DNA from 3 places in the Ureibacillus sp. 179-F W5.1 NHS genome. Region 3 is predicted to be linked to each of the others. Evidence: riboswitches for the same ligand, from Rfam matches in the RefSeq annotation. Region 3 holds a riboswitch; each other region holds the start of a gene.

Region 1 (5,705 bases), on a different contig from region 3:
ATTTCTTCCATCATATTAAAGTCAACATCTGCACCAAGAGCTTTTTGGATACGAGTTTGGAAGATGTGCCAAGCAATGAAAATAACAAGGAATACTCCCGAAATACGTTGCAACATGAACATCCAGTTACGGAATGTCCCGAAGCGCTGTATGTTTGAAGTGGCAGTAAAAGCAATAAACACACCATATAAACCGTGGAATAGAATTGGTATGTAGATTACTACCCACTCAACAATTAACAATAGCCAATGTGGAACCAATTCCATAATCCCTATTGAATTGTTGTAGTTTTCTTCTCCACCAGTAGCAGTGAAGTTCAGTGATAAGTGAAACACTAAGAACAGACCTACAGGAATAATACCTAATAGTGAATGTAAGCGTCTCCAGTAAAACTCATGATTTTTTGACAAGACTATTACCCCCCCTAGTACTTTTAAATACCCGAGCCAATTTCACTTCACGATTTTGTAAAGGTTCATAGATTGACTGTGTATTTCATAATGGTACAATATTATGACATGTCCATTGTACTCTCAAGAATTACGAGCGTCAAGGTTGCATACAATTTTTTATCTCATCATTTCATTAAAAAATATGCGCTATCTCGGTAGAATTTTCTCTTTTAAAGAATATTTTACTTTCTTATACTAAATAATGAAGAAATTAAGAAAGAGGTAATTTTAAAATGACTCACATCCACAACACTGTCCCAGCATTTGGCTACGAAATTATTCGAGATTATTTACTTCCTACCATTCTTGGAAAACATGAAAAGGATGTTCTTTACTGGGCAGGGAAAGATTTAGCCCGCAAATTTCCATGTACTGATATTCAGCTCATTATCTCCTTCTTCCAAGACGCAGGTTGGGGCGTTTTAACCCTTGATAAAGAGGAAAAGGATGGCTACATATTTCATCTAACAAATGACGCCGACTTATTAAAAATCGAAGAACGTTCCTTCCGACTAGAAGCAGGCTTCATCGCTCAACAAATTCAAGCATTACAAGGTTGTCTTACAGAATGTTTCGACGAAAAACGCGAGAAACAGCAACAAGTCGTCTTCACACTTAAATGGGATAAAAAAGAAAAAGTAGATTAATTCCTACATATTATAAAAGCCAATTCCAAAGACTACTCCCCTTCCATATCGACATGAAAGGGGATATCTATGGAATTGGCTTTTTAATTTACGTACTCTTCCACTAATTGAAACTCATCATGTAACACATTTGCTGCCCGGACCATTTCATCTTGCGGTACGACAACGGATACTTTAATCTCCGACGTACTGACCATTTTCACTATTATATTTTCTTTGCGTAATCGATCAAACATTTGGGCAGCGACACCTGGATTGGAAACCATTCCTGAACCAACAATTGAAACTTTTGCTAAGCCTACTTCAAAATCGGCAAAACTAAATCCTAATTGGGCTTTATTTTGTTCTAACACTTTAATAGCTTCAGCAAAATCTTCTTTTGCAATGGAGAAAGATACGGTTGGTTTCACTCCATCGATAACTGCTTGAACGATAATATCTACGTCGATGTTAAACTTTGATAGAGTCATAAAAATATTCGCTAGAGAGGAATTTTCATAGGAATCAAAACCTACTGTTAACCGAATAATGTCTGCTTCATATGCTACACCACGAACAACTCTATTTTTCTCCATTTTTACCTCTCCTTTTATCCATGTCCCCTCGACATCGTTTGTGCTAGATCGAACGACGATCGGCATTTCATATTTTTTCGCTAGTTCCACTGCCCTCGGATGAACAAAAGTAGATCCTAAATGGGCCAGTTCAAGCATTTCATCATAGGTCACTTCTTTTAGTTTCCGAGCTTCCTTTACAACCGAGGATTCGGCTGTGTAAATTCCATCCTGCTCAGTTAATATTTCAACATATTCCGCATCTAGAGCTGTACCAATGGCAATTGCTGTCGTTTCTGGACCGCCTTCCCCTAAAGTCCACAAATCTTTATATTGATCATAACCTTGAGAACCTGCCACAATAGCTATTTCCCCGTTATGTATCCGTTCAAGAAGAAAATCGTGGTGTATTTGTTCAATTAATATATTTCCATTGGACTTCACCACTTCAATTCCTGCCTGCCAACCAGAAAGGGAAACTGCCTTCCATCCTTTCTTTTCTAGTACAATCGCTAGTAAACTACTAGCAACTTGCGTGTTAATCGCTTTTAGCGCATGACTTTCTCTATCAGCAATTCTTTCGGTAAAAATCGACGAATAAGGAAGTAATTTTCCTTCTAGTAATTCAATAGAAGGAACAACTACTATAGTATTTTTCCCATCGCTTCGATGCTTTAAAATTCGTTCCGCTAGTTTATCAATTCTTTCCGGTGTTAAAAGGGAAGAACTGTCGACTTTCACTACAATTGTCTCCATTGGTACACACTCCTTTTACAACTTTCGAAAAAGTGTATTTTTCATCAATTCAGAAAACTTATACATCCATTATACCATTTCAAAATAAAAGCAGCTTCTCACTGAGTGTGAAAAGCTGCCTCAAAAATATACCGATCGGTAAAATCTTTTATGAGATAGCCCTCCAGAATCACTCTGACTGATTCTGACAGTCTTACACTTCTTAAATGCAAAACCAGCAAATAAATCTGAACAATGGATTTATCGCTTCGGCAAGTCTCCCTTTCACCACCTTTCCTAGAATTGTTCATCCTCCAGATGGTTACTATTGAACCTTGCACCTCTATCATGTTCGTATTCATATTTAAACTTACAATAGCACACCGTTATTCCTTTGACAATGTGTCTTTATGAAAGTGATTGTAGATAGCCATTGCTGTTGAACTTGGAATATGGGCTTCCATTAATTGCTCTACCGATGATTCTTTTATTTTCTTAATAGAACCGAAATGTTTCAGCAACTGTTGTTTCCTTTTCGGTCCAACCCCTTCAATGCCATCCAAGACGGATTGGATCGCATTTGTTTGATGTTGTTGACGTAAAAATGTAATTGCAAAACGATGGACTTCATCTTGAATACGTTGTAATAAATAAAATCCATCACTCGTTCTTTTCATTTCCACTGGGATTGGAGGTTCTCCGTACAATAATTGGGATGTATTATGTTTATCATCCTTTGCTAAACCTGCAATGGGAATGAATAATCCTAATTCATCTTCAATTACCTCCCGCGCCACTTCCATTTGCCCTTTCCCACCATCAATAATAATTAAATCTGGCAATGGTAAGTTTTCCTTTAACACCCTTGTATAGCGACGTCGAATTACTTCTTGCATAGCACCATAGTCATCGTGCTTAGCCGTTTCCCGCAATTTATATTTCCGATATTCCTTTTTTGCCGGTTTTCCATCGATGAACACGACCATTGCTGACACAGCATCCGCTCCGTGCATATGGCTATTATCGAAGGCTTCAATTCGAAGAGGTGGAGCTATGTTCATGGCATTACCTAATTCTAAACAAGCCCCAACAGTTCGTTCTTCTTGCCGTTCAATTAATTGGAATTTTTCTCGAATGGCAATTTGAGCATTTTTCGTAGCTAAATCGACCAATTCCTTTTTCGAGCCTCGCTTCGGCGTAACAACTTTCATTTGTAAATAGTTTTCTAATAACGATTTTTCCACATTCGTCGGAATGAAAATTTCCTTCGGTTTAATATGCTCAGGTATATCGTAAAACCGACCGATAAACGTTTGGAATTCCTCTTCTGGTTCCCGGTATATTGGAAAGATGGATACATCCCTTTCAATTAATTTCCCTTGGCGTACAAAAAAGACTTGAACACACATCCACCCTTTTTCAACTGCATAGCCAAAAATATCCCGGTTCGATAAATCACCCGAAACGATTTTTTGTTTTTGCATAACCGTTTCAATATGGGCAATTTGATCTCTATATTCCTTTGCCCGTTCAAATTCTAAATTTTCCGCTGCATCGAGCATTTTCTGTTGTAACTCTTTTTTCACATCTTCAAATCCACCATTTAGAAACTTTGTAATTTCCTCAATCATGTCATCATAAACATGTTCTTCAATCTCCTTTACACAAGGAGCTAAACATTGTCCTAAATGATAGTATAGGCAAACTTTATTCGGCAGTTTCATACATTTTCGTAACGGATACAACCGATCAAGCAGCTTTCTTGTTTCATTGGCTGCCCCTGCATTCGGATAAGGACCGAAATATTTCGCCTTATCCTTTTTAACTTTCCGTGTAATTAAAATGCGTGGATGTTTTTCATTCGTAATTTTTATATACGGATAGGATTTGTCATCTGTCAACATGATGTTATATTTCGGGTCATGCAATTTAATTAAATTTAATTCTAAAATTAAAGCTTCCAATTCACTGGATGTGACAATGTATTCGAAGTCTTCAATTTCACTTACTAACAGCTGGGTTTTACCATCATGGGAGCCGGTGAAATAGGAACGAACACGGTTTTTCAGGATTTTAGCCTTTCCAACATAAATAATCGTTCCTTGACGATCCTTCATTAAGTAACAACCAGGCTCATCGGGTAAAATCGCCAATTTATTTTGAATTGTTTCATTCATTTATATCACCCTAATAAGGTTTTTATATTCATTATAAAGGTTTAAAGAGGCAGATGGGAGAAATAATAAGAAACTATAAAGGAAAAAATGGCGTAAAAAAGGGATTTAATAAAAATGAAAAAATCTGCGCGACTCCTTTGGAAAAAGCATTATGCTAATAACCGTGGAAAGTAAGCAGATTTTTAAAGGATAGGATGTCTTTTCTGACATACCTTTTTGTTTTCAAAAGAAATGTCCCAAAGATGAAAACCTTTGGGACAAGTATATTATTTGTGGTTGTTAATGAACTCAACTAATGCTTCTTTTGGTTGGAATCCAACAGTTTTGCCTTTTAATTCGCCATCTTTGAATAATAATAAAGTTGGGATAGACATTACTTGATATTCCGCAGCAGTAGCTTGGTTGTTATCTACATCAAGTTTTGCGATTTTTACTTGATCTCCGATTTCAGCATCGATTTCTTCTAAAACAGGAGCGATCATTTTACATGGTCCACACCAAGTAGCCCAAAAATCAACTAAAACAACGCCTGAAGCGATTTCTTCTGAAAAGTTTTGATCTGTTACATGAACAATTGCCATTTAAATAGCCTCCTTAAACTAACATCTGAATGTAGTATAGCACGATAGAAAAAATAGGAACAGTAAAGTGAACTCAAATTGAAATATAAAATTTACAATTTTTTTAGAATGCTAAATAAATAGACATTCGTAAAGCTATTCATAAAGAAAAACCTTACCTGTATTTTGGCAAGGTTTTTAACAAATTATCCATTAAGAATTTACTTTTAACGCTTTAAATTCTTCCACTAACATTGGAACGACTTCGAATAAGTCACCAACAATTCCGTAGTCAGCTACTTTGAAAATGTTAGCTTCTGGGTCTTTATTAATTGCTACAATCACTTTTGAATTAGACATACCGGCTAAATGTTGAATCGCACCTGAAATACCGCAAGCAATATAAAGATCCGGTGTCACCACTTTACCAGTTTGACCAATTTGTAGTGAATAATCACAATAATCTGCATCACATGCTCCACGAGAAGCGCCGACTGCACCGCCAAGTACATCAGCTAATTGTTGTAACGGTTCAAAACCTTCCGCCGATTTTACTCCGCGTCCACCTGCCACAACTACC
Region 2 (5,705 bases), on a different contig from region 3:
CTTGCGATAAAAGGGAATCGAAACGGGAAGCTGGCATACCAAGGGTAGTAATAAAGGACAACATAAACAAAGTTTATTGTTACCTTCTTCGAAATGAAGTTAGAACCGATTTGTATTATTCTTTTTTTTGAGTTGCAGTTTTTGTTGCTTTTGCTTGTACGTGTTCTTTAGCAATTTCCATGTTCGCTCTTAAAGTAGCTGAGTCTAAGTTGTTATTTAATGCAGCTTCTTCATTTAGTTTCTCTTCCTTTTTCATCCTGATTTCCTCCATTACTTTTAGCTGTCCTTTAGATTGCCCAATTTCATGTAGAAAATGTCATGTTATTCAAAATGGGTTTCTATTTAAGGTGCGTTTACATAGTATTAGCAAAAATATGGATACTATAATGCAAAGGAGTGATACGAATGGCTATATGTCCTTTATGTAATTCATTAAAAACGTTAGAAGTAAATTGCCCAAAATGTCATACGACATTAGAGGATTCAGGGAAAGTGTCTGATTATTTGGATCTTTATGGACACTATAATGATGAAGAAACGGTCAAAATGGGAGATGGTTATCCTAATACGGCAAAAGATCAAATTTGTCCCCATTTAATGGTTTGTAAGTCTTGTGGATATGATGAAGTACGGTTTATTAAAGAGGAATAATGAATGGTCATCGCACTGTTTATTTACAGTGCCTTTTTTTATTTTTTAATAAGTTCGCCGTATTTTACTCCCATTAGAATGAAGGGATTACTTCCATTAATAATAGGGAATGTACTATTTGTTTTTCTGTTGTTAAAAGTATATTTTCTTCAGATTGCTTTGCATGGGAATACACTGTGAAATATTTTGATATAAAATATAGGAAGAAATGGAGGAAAGTGTTATATTTGGTACATAATTCTAATAACAGACATGTCACTCAAACTTCTGTCAAAAAGTAAATAGATGGAGGGGAAGTTAAAACATATGTAATAGAAAAGAGATCGTCAATTGGAAGACGATCTCTTTGGAAACTTTGGAATAATCGATTATTTAAGAAATGACTTTATGTTGAGTATTTAAAACCTCTTTCAATGAATCGAGTTCTAATTTGTTTAGTGGCACCATTGGTAAACGTACACCACCAACCGGAATTCCGTTTAAATTTAAAGCTGCTTTTACTGAAGTCGGATTAGGAGTAGCAAAAAGTACTTTCATGATAGGTAACAATTTACGATGGTCCTTTGCTGCTTCACTTAAGTTCCCGATTAGGAATTTTTTAATCATCGCTTGCATCTCTTGACCAATAATATGAGACGCCACTGAAATGACACCAGCTCCTCCAATGGATAAGACAGGTAATGTTAAGCCATCATCCCCGCTATATAATGAAAAATTACTAGGTGTTTTTTCGATAATTTCAGCCATTGCATCTAAATTACCACTAGCTTCTTTAATCGCAACGATATTTGGTATTGCTGAAAGACGAACAATCGTTTCAACTGAAAGACTTACAATGCTGCGACCAGGTACATTGTATAGAATGATTGGTAAGGATGTTTCATCTGCAATTGCTTTGAAGTGTCGATACAATCCTTCTTGAGAAGGTTTGTTATAGTATGGAGCTACTAACATGATGCCATCCACACCAACGTTTTCAGCCTGTTTTGTTAATTCAATCGAGGCTTTTGTGTTGTAAGAACCTGTACCGGCAATAATCGGAACTCTCCCATCTACAACCTTCACAGTAAATTTAAATAATTCTACCTTTTCATCTTCTGATAAAGTTGGGGATTCTCCAGTCGTACCTGAAATGACTAAAGCATCTGTACCGTTGGCAAGCAAATAATTAATTAAGTTTTCGGTAGCCACCCAATCAATTTCTTCCCGTTCATTAAAGGGAGTCACCATAGCAGTTAAAATTTTTCCGAAATTCATACTTCTCCACATCCTTATATTTTATTAGAAAATAGAGGGAGAAGGGCGTTAAGTTAAGTAAACGCAAAAAAGCAACAACGAGGGATCGTTGTTGCGTAGAAATAAACTTCATTTCTTTGCGTAAGATAGCCCTCCATATAGAAACCTATATGACAGTCCTGCATTTGTTCAATAACAGAACCAGCTTCGAGATAATGAGGCTCTCAAAAGCTTCGGCAAATTCCCCTTTCCACAATTGTCATAGGATCTCATTATCCTCAAATTGCGTACTGATGGTCTTTGCTCCTCTATCCTTACTTCAAAAGGTAATTGAAATAAGTGAATATTTAATTATTAAAATCATACATGTTTAAACGTAAGATTGCAATACTTTAACTGTCATTTTTTTCATCTACCATATAAAGATTTTGAAAAGCTATTTCAACGTGGTTTTATTAATAAGCCTTGAAATTAAACATTTATTTAGTGAAATTTCCGTCATAAAACGAATAAAAAAGACATGTAATTGTTATTTGAATTTTATTATGACCTTTTGATTTTATTTACATGTAGATTTTTTTGACAAAATTAGTATGAAAGTATACGAGGGAAATTGATACTTTGGTGGAATGATTTATCACAGTATTAATTAGCGCACCTGGAACATTCTAATATCACAAGGAGGTGAAGAAAATGGCTTCTAATAGAAGTTCAAATAAACTACTGTTTCCTGGTGCACAAGCTGCAATGGATCAAATGAAATATGAAATCGCACAAGAATTTGGTGTGAACCTTGGACCTGAAGATGCTTCACGCGCGAATGGTTCAGTTGGTGGTGAAATTACAAAACGTCTTGTTCAAATGGCAGAGTCACAATTAAAAGGACGTTCTGGACAATAATTGAAAATTTAGAGTGACTGGGGGCTGATACAAAAAACTTCATTTTTTGTGTCAGCCTTTAAAAATGATACATATAATATTGCCCCATTTTTGAGACGATTATTGCTAGATAGCAAACAATATTATAAAACTGTTAAATATTAATAAATAAGTATATTTATATCTTACTTTTTGATATTATTTAATTGTTTGAAAAGTCTTATAAATGGGAGATGAGTTTTAATGTGGAAGAAAGTTTCCGCCTCTGCCTTAGCTTTATCGATAGCTGTTGTCGGTATGACAAATATTGAACAAGCAAGTGCTAAAAAAGTAGATGAGGTAACACGTGGCGAATATGTAAAAACAGTTATTGAAGCTATGGATGTAGAATTAGGTTCAGGCAAAACGGTTAACTTTAAAGATGTTCCTGATTCTTTAAAACCGTATATTGAAAAAGCAATTGAATTACAACTCATCGAAGGAAAGACGGATAAACGTTTTGCACCAGAGGGAAAAATGACCTTAGAGGAAGCCGTTGTCAGCCTTGTTCATATGCTAGATGATGACAAAACGTACTCAGAAGATACTTTAAAGAAATATAAAGATTATCATGCAATTAAAAAAGAAAATCGTGATGAATTTGCAAAAGCGGTTGAATATGGGTTTTTAAATAGTTTTGAAGGAAAAACGTTAAAACCGAAAAATGTCATTTCTGAATATCAATTATATCAACTATTAAACGCTTTTCTTGAAGAATATAAAACAACCGTTGATTTACGTATTTTAGGTACATCAGACATTCATACAAATTTAATGAATTATGACTACTACAAAGATACTGAATCGAACAGTTTAGGTCTTGTTAAAACAGCAACATTAATTAAAGAAGCGCGTAAAGAAAATAGCAACACATTATTATTTGATAATGGTGATACGATTCAAGGAACTCCATTAGGTTCTTATAAACAATCGGTTGATGTTTTAGAAGAAGGGGAAGAACATCCATCGATAACGGCAATGGAACTGTTAGATTATGATGCATCGACTCTTGGGAACCATGAATTTAATTATGGATTAGATTATTTAGATGAAGTTTATGATGATGCTGATTTCCCATTTGTTAATGCGAATGTACGTGATGCAAGTACAGGTGATTATATGTATACGCCATATGTCATTATTGAAAAAGAAGTTGTAGATGAAAAAGGCAAAGAGTCTACAGTCAAAGTTGGTGTAACAGGTATTGTTCCACCTCAAATTTTAAATTGGGACAAGTCTCACTTACTTGGACAAGTGACGGTAGATGACTCAGTACATGCAGTTGAAAATGTTGTTTCTGACATGGAAAAAGAAGGGGCAGATGTAATTGTCGTTCTTTCCCACTCTGGTATGGGTGATATGACACATACTGAAGGGGAAGAAGATGTCACTTATTTGTTATCTAAAGTAAAAGGTGTAGATGCAATCATTTCAGGTCATGCCCACCAAGTATTTCCTGGAGATGTGGATGCATCATTAACTGGTGTCAATGTGGAAGAAGGAACGATGAATGGTGTTCCTGTTGTTATGCCAGGTAAATACGGAAGTCATTTAGGTGTAATTGATTTAACGTTGGAGAAAAAAGGTAAGGATTGGAAAGTTGTTAATGGAACAGGGGAAGTTCGCAAAATTGCTGCTGATTCATCTGACGTAGATCAAGATGTGGCGGAAGCGGTGAAAGAAGCCCATGATGGGACGATAAATTATGTTCGACAACCAGTAGGGCAAACAACAGCTGATATCCATAGTTATTTCTCACAAGTGTTAGATGACCCATCGATTCAAATTGTAACAGATGCTCAAAGTCTTTATGTGAAGGAGAAAATCAAAGGAACGGAATTTGAAAATCTTCCAGTATTATCAGCAGGTGCACCATTTAAAGCGGGAACTCGCAGTGATCCAGAATATTATACATTTGTTCCGAGCGGTGAACTTGCGATTAAAAACGTAGCCGATTTATATTTATATGATAATACATTGGCAATCCTTAAAGTTACGGGTGCTGATGTAAAAGAATGGCTTGAAATGTCTGCAGGTCAATTCAATCAAATCGACTCAAATAGTACAGATGAGCAACAACTAATTAATACGAATTTCCGTTCTTACAATTATGATGTTATTGATGGAGTAACTTACGAAATTGATGTAACTCAACCTGCAAAATATGATCCGGATGGAAATTTAATTCATCCAGAAGCAAGTCGTATTGTAAATTTACAATATAATGGCGAACCAATTGATTTAGAACAGGAATTTATCGTAGCAACAAATAATTATCGTGCAAATGGAACATTCCCAGGGGTGCGAAACGCATCATATGTAGAAGTTTATCCGGATGAAAATCGTCAAGCGATTATTGACTATATCATTCAAAATAAAACCATTGATCCAACTGCTGATGGTAACTGGAGATTTGCTGAACTTCCTTTAAATTCAAATGTTATTTTTGAAACATCAAAAAAGGCAGTTGATTTTATCCCAGAAGGTAGCACGATTCAATATATTGGAGAGGGCTCCGATGGATTCGGTAAATATTCTTTAAACTAATTTTCAATACTCCACATAAGTAAATGCTTGTGTGGAGTTTTTATGTTCTTTTCAATTTTTCAAGTTCTTTTAGTAAATATTCCATTTGCTTTTCTAAGTTTTCAATTCTTTCATTGGCATCGTTATAATAACTACTACCTATATTTCTATTCGAATTATTGGCAATTACTTCACTTTTATATTCTTCGAGGTCTTCTAATAAATCTCGAACGGCTAGGAAAGATGCTGTAGTAGAAATAATGCCGCCCACAGTTGAAATGAGTCCGCCAATAGCACCAAGTTTTGCAATGAAAATATCGGTTTTCAGTGCATCTATCTTTTTTTGTTGAATTTGGTCAGGATAACGAGATGGA
Region 3 (5,705 bases):
TGGCAAAAGGTTACGGTATTCCAGTAATTCACGTTAATGCTGACGATCCTGAAGCAGTTGTACAAGTAGCCCACTTAGCGTTTGAATATCGTCAAACCTTTGGCAAAGATATTTTAATAGACTTAATTGGATATCGTCGATTCGGTCACAACGAAACGGATGACCCAACAGTAACCAATCCTTTAACATATAAAATTGTTTCAACTCATCCTACAGTACGTGTTCTTTATGGAGAAAAATTAGCTAATGAAGGAATTCTTTCTTTAGAACAAGTGAAAAAACTGGATGAAGAAATTTACGCAGAAATGCAAGCTTCTTATGATCACGTAAAAGAAGTAGGTGCTACTAAAGGCCACTTCGAAATCGAAATGCCAGAAGAAGTGAAAAATGAATATCCAGAAGTTGAAACAAGCGTTTCAAAAGTAGATTTAAAACAAATAAATGAAGATCTTCTTGCTTGGCCTGAAAGCTTTGAACCTCAAAACAAGTTAGCAAAAATATTAAATAAACGTGTAGAAGCATTAGAAACGGATAAAATTGATTGGGGTCACGCAGAAACATTAGCATTTGCTGCAATTTTACGCGATGGTAACCCAATTCGTATTAGTGGTCAAGATGCTCAACGTGGTACGTTCTCTCAACGCCATTTAGTACTTCATGACAAAAATAATGGCGCAGAATTCGTTCCATTACACAACGTATCGGATTCAAAAGCATCATTTACTGTTTATAATTCTCCATTAACAGAGGCGGCAATTGTTGGCTTTGAATATGGTTATAATTTAGAAAATGAAAATGCTTTAACAATTTGGGAAGCTCAGTTCGGTGACTTTGCGAATATGGCCCAAATTATGTTTGATAACTTTATTTCATCTGCCCGCTCTAAATGGGGTCAAAAATCAGGATTAGTTCTTTTATTACCAAACGGAATTGAAGGACAAGGTCCGGAACATTCATCAGCTCGTATTGAAAGATATTTACAATTATCAGCTGAGAATAACTGGATTGTAGCGAACTGTTCAAATGCAGGTAACTACTTCCACTTACTTCGCCGACAAGCGAAAATGCTTGGAACTGAAGCAATCCGTCCATTAGTTATTGTTTCACCAAAATCATTACTTCGCCATCCGTTAGCTGCAGCATCTTTAGAGCAGTTATCTGAAGGGAAATTCCAAGAAGTAATTGAACAACCAGGTTTAGGTGGAAATGCGAAAAAAGTAGAACGTATTATCCTTGCTTCAGGTAAAGTAACAATTGATTTAGCAGATCGTATTCAAGATGGTAAAGGGTATGAAAACATACACATTATTCGTGTGGAACAACTATATCCTTTCCCAACACAAAAAATATCTGAAATTATTGCGAAATATCCAAATGCAAAAGAAATCGTTTGGGTACAAGAAGAACCTAAAAACCAAGGTCCTTGGAAATATGCACTTGAATATTTGCTAGACCTTGCTGATGGTAAAAAAGTGAAATATGTTGGTCGTCCTGAAATGTCTTCAACTTCTGAAGGAGACATGGATTCTCATAAAATTGCACAAGCAAAAGTTATTGACGAAGCTCTTTCTAAATAAACTTTTGATGTTAATATTCAAATAGGCTATTACATGTTAGTAGATGCATGTGTGCCTTCTATTTCAAAGGTACACATGTTTATTCAAAGGAGGATATCAAAGTGGCTGAAATTAAAGTCCCTGAATTAGCAGAATCGATTACAGAAGGTACAATTGCCCAGTGGGTAAAAAAAGTTGGAGATCATGTTGAAAAAGGCGAATTTATCGTTGAATTAGAAACTGATAAAGTTAATGCTGAAATTATTTCTGAAGAAGCTGGCGTTTTAACTCAAATCCTAGCTGAAGAAGGCGATACAGTTCTTGTAGGTCAAGTAATCGCTGTTGTTGAAGCTGGAGAAGGCGCAGCGCCAGCACCAGCTGAAGAAGCTCCAAAAGCTGAAGCTACACCAGTAGCAGCTGCACCAACACCAGCACCAGCTGCAACTCCAGTAGTAGAAGAAACTTCAAACGAACGCGTTGTTGCTTCTCCAGCAGCACGTAAATTAGCACGTGAAAAAGGCATTGATTTAGCATCAATTTCACCAGTAGATCCACAAGGTCGCGTACGTGTACAAGACGTAGCTGCTCATGGTACAGCACCTGTAGCAGCACCAGCAGCACCAGTTGTATCTACAAATGGTCCGATTGTTTTCACACCAGCAGCTGAATCTGACCGTGTAACAATTGAAAAAATGAGCCGTCGTCGTCAAACGATTGCAAAACGTTTATTAGAAGTTAAACAATCAACTGCAATGTTAACAACATTCAATGAAATTGACATGACAAACATCATGGCTTTACGTAAACGCAAACAAGAAGAGTTCGTAAAAGCAAACGATATCAAACTTGGATTTATGTCATTTTTCACAAAAGCAGTTGTTGCGGCGCTTAAAAAATATCCATACGTTAATGCACAAATCGTTGGAGATGAAATCCATTTAAATAACTTCTTTGATATCGGTATTGCGGTTTCAACTGAAGAAGGTTTAGTTGTACCAGTAGTCCGTGATGCAAATAGCAAAAACTTTGCTGAAATCGAAAAAGATATCGCAGAATTAGCGAAAAAAGCTCGCGACAAAAAATTAGGCCTAAACGACATGGCTGGTGGATCATTTACAATTACAAACGGTGGTGTATTCGGTTCATTAATGTCTACTCCTATTATGAACGGTACTCAAGCTGGTATTTTAGGTATGCACTCTATCGTTAACCGTCCAGTGGCTGTTAACGGGGAAGTGGAAATCCGCCCAATGATGTATGTAGCTCTTTCTTATGACCACCGTATTATCGATGGTAAAGATTCTGTTGGATTCTTAAAAACAGTTAAAGAGTTAATTGAAAATCCTGAAGATTTACTTTTAAATTCTTAATTATAAGGAAGCCTCTAGCGAAATTATTTTGCTAGAGGTTTTTTATATTTCGACCTTTAAAATGGAATATATAACTATATGAATATTTTATTAATCAGAATAATCAATGTTGACACAAAGATGTTAATATAGTAACATATTAATAGTAATTTAATATTAAAACCTCACGTTACGAGTGGGGTAGAGGCGCGATATTTATTAGTTTTTCATGGAGCTTAGAGCAAAGCAATGATATGGAAAATAGGAAATGTCGCCGAAGTGTGTAAGTAGGCTCTCTACTTCATGCTGGGTCTGCAGTGAATAATTGCAGGACTGTCTCAGATGGAGTTTCCCAACCATCTGAGGGGTGCTATCTCAATCGGGAGCGTAAGAGGATTTGGGCTTTTCTATTCAAGCGACCTAAGTTCATCTTAGGTCGCTTTTTGCGTTATAAGCTCGAAAAAAGTAAAAGGAGAGAGAAAGATGTCGAAAAAAATTACATTATTAATGACGACTTTATTAGCAGTCATTTTACTTGCTGCATGTGGCAGTTCTGAGGAAGGTACTTCATCATCCTCTTCAAAGGAAGATAGCGATGTATTAAAAGTAGGTTTAGAAGCTGGTTATGCACCGTTTAACTGGACACAACAGGATGATTCAAACGGAGCAGTTAAAATTGAAGGTTCTGAAGAATATGCTGGTGGCTATGATGTAGAAATTGCAAAACGTGTTGCCGATGCATTAGGGAAAAAATTAGTGATTGTTAAAACAGAATGGGATGGGCTACTTCCAGCATTAGAATCAGGTGTAATTGATGCCATTATCGCAGGTATGAGTCCAACCGATGAACGTAAAAAAGTCATTGATTTTACAGAAAACTATTACACTAGTGAACTCGTTATCGTTACAAAAGCTGGTGGAAAATATGCCAATGCGAAAACATTAGCGGATTTTGCAGGTGCTAAAATCACTTCTCAGTTAAACACAACAAATTATGAAGTAATCGATCAAATTCCAGATGTACAAAAAGAAACAGCGATGGAAAGTTTCTCTCATATGCGAGTTGCATTGGAATCTGGAGTAATTGACGGCTATGTTGCTGAAAGACCAGAGGCAGTATCTTCGACTGCTGCAAATGAAAACTTTGTATATGTAGAGTTGGAAGATGGTTTTGAAACGAAAGAAGAGGATACAGCCGTTGCAATTGGTCTTAAAAAAGGCGATGAAAATTTAGAAGCAATTAATGAAACATTAAAATCCATTTCTGAAGAAGAACGCAAACAGCTAATGGATGAAGCAATTGCAAATCAACCTGCAGCAAAATAATTTTCACATAGTAGCACTGGTCGAATTATCCGGCCAGTGGCTCTATTTTTTCAAACAGAGAAATAGATAAGGCAAGATGATTTTACTATCGAAACTTCAATTATGATATGTTCGATTTTCTAAAATATTTAGGAGGATATTTATGAGTTTAGATATTATACTCTCAATTCTAGAAGAGAATTGGCCAAGTTATTTACGTGGCGCATATATGACGTTAGTCATTGCTATTATTAGTACAATTATTGGTGCTCTTATCGGATTGTTTATCGGTGTTATGCATACGATACCCCTTCGTAAGAAATCGATAAAATCTGTTATTTTAAAAGTATTCAATTTCATATTAACAGTTTATGTGGAAATTTTCCGTGGTACACCAATGATTGTACAAGCAATGGTTGTTTTCTATGGTTTAGCTGCTTACGGATTAGAATTGGATCGCTTTGTTGCTGCCCTTGTCGTTGTCGGATTAAATACAGGTGCTTACATGGCTGAATATGTTCGTGGTGGGATTGCATCAATTGATAAAGGTCAATATGAAGCAGCTGAATCGATTGGAATGAGTCATTTTCAAACGATGCTTCATGTTATTTTACCCCAAGTTTTCAGAAATATTTTACCTGCAACGGGTAACCAATTCATTATGAATATTAAAGACTCTGCGGTATTAAGTGTAATTAGTGTAACGGAACTATTTTTTACGACAAAATCGATTGCCGGTGCAAACTTCCGCTTTGCAGAATCTTACGTTATAACATGTGTCATCTATTTAATCATGACATTAACCGCTACATTTATATTACGTTATATCGAACGAAAAATGGATGGCAAAAATGCCTATAAAGTAGAACAAAAACAAACGATTTAAAATCTTATCGCGTAAGGAGTAAACAAGATGGAAAAAGTAATTGAAATCAAACATCTAAATAAATCATTTGGTAACAATGAAGTTTTACGCGATGTGAACTTTTCAGTTTCGAAAGGTGAAGTGGTCTGTTTAATCGGTTCATCAGGTTCTGGAAAATCCACGCTACTTCGTTGTATTAATTTATTAGAAACGCCAACGGCTGGCGATATTATATATAATGGTACGAATATTTTAAATGATCAACATGACATTAAACGCTACCGTACCCATTTAGGAATGGTATTCCAACAATTTAATCTTTTTGATAATCATAATGTTTTAAGCAATTGTATTATTGGACAACAAAAAGTATTAAAACGAACAAAAGAAGAAGCAAAAAGAAACGCTTTAAATTATTTATCTGTTGTTGGAATGGAGAAATATGTTAATGCGAAACCGCGACAATTATCTGGTGGACAAAAGCAACGGGTAGCAATTGCTCGAGCGCTATCGATGGATCCGGAAGTAATGTTATTCGATGAACCAACATCTGCGCTAGATCCTGAAATGGTAGGAGAAGTTTTAAAGGTAATGCGTAAATTAGCAGATGAAGGTAGAACGATGCTTATC

Evidence for each region. A riboswitch is a leader RNA that binds a small molecule or an ion and turns the genes downstream of it on or off. The one in region 3 is predicted to bind lysine.
Region 1: another riboswitch for lysine. It lies ahead of ACH0B5_RS03320 (aspartate kinase); the one in region 3 lies ahead of ACH0B5_RS02275 (transporter substrate-binding domain-containing protein).
Region 2: another riboswitch for lysine. It lies ahead of dapA (4-hydroxy-tetrahydrodipicolinate synthase); the one in region 3 lies ahead of ACH0B5_RS02275 (transporter substrate-binding domain-containing protein).

Annotation. Positions count from the first base shown of each region.
Region 1 is NZ_JBIQFG010000004.1:37,064-42,768, reverse strand. It holds gene ACH0B5_RS03330 (succinate dehydrogenase cytochrome b558 subunit) at 1-410, opposite strand, end outside; gene ACH0B5_RS03325 (YslB family protein) at 686-1,099, shown strand; gene ACH0B5_RS03320 (aspartate kinase) at 1,183-2,409, opposite strand; lysine riboswitch at 2,558-2,742, opposite strand; gene uvrC (excinuclease ABC subunit UvrC) at 2,775-4,565, opposite strand; gene trxA (thioredoxin) at 4,832-5,146, opposite strand; gene ACH0B5_RS03305 (electron transfer flavoprotein subunit alpha/FixB family protein) at 5,339-5,705, opposite strand, start outside.
Region 2 is NZ_JBIQFG010000009.1:3,957-9,661, forward strand. It holds gene ACH0B5_RS06225 (hypothetical protein) at 1-70, opposite strand, end outside; gene ACH0B5_RS06230 (hypothetical protein) at 116-256, opposite strand; gene ACH0B5_RS06235 (hypothetical protein) at 406-651, shown strand; gene dapA (4-hydroxy-tetrahydrodipicolinate synthase) at 1,024-1,908, opposite strand; lysine riboswitch at 2,027-2,206, opposite strand; gene ACH0B5_RS06245 (alpha/beta-type small acid-soluble spore protein) at 2,581-2,787, shown strand; gene ACH0B5_RS06250 (bifunctional 2',3'-cyclic-nucleotide 2'-phosphodiesterase/3'-nucleotidase) at 3,010-5,352, shown strand; gene ACH0B5_RS06255 (hypothetical protein) at 5,393-5,705, opposite strand, start outside.
Region 3 is NZ_JBIQFG010000002.1:197,089-202,793, forward strand. It holds gene ACH0B5_RS02265 (2-oxoglutarate dehydrogenase E1 component) at 1-1,577, shown strand, start outside; gene odhB (2-oxoglutarate dehydrogenase complex dihydrolipoyllysine-residue succinyltransferase) at 1,679-2,926, shown strand; lysine riboswitch at 3,100-3,286, shown strand; gene ACH0B5_RS02275 (transporter substrate-binding domain-containing protein) at 3,389-4,231, shown strand; gene ACH0B5_RS02280 (amino acid ABC transporter permease) at 4,374-5,096, shown strand; gene ACH0B5_RS02285 (amino acid ABC transporter ATP-binding protein) at 5,124-5,705, shown strand, end outside.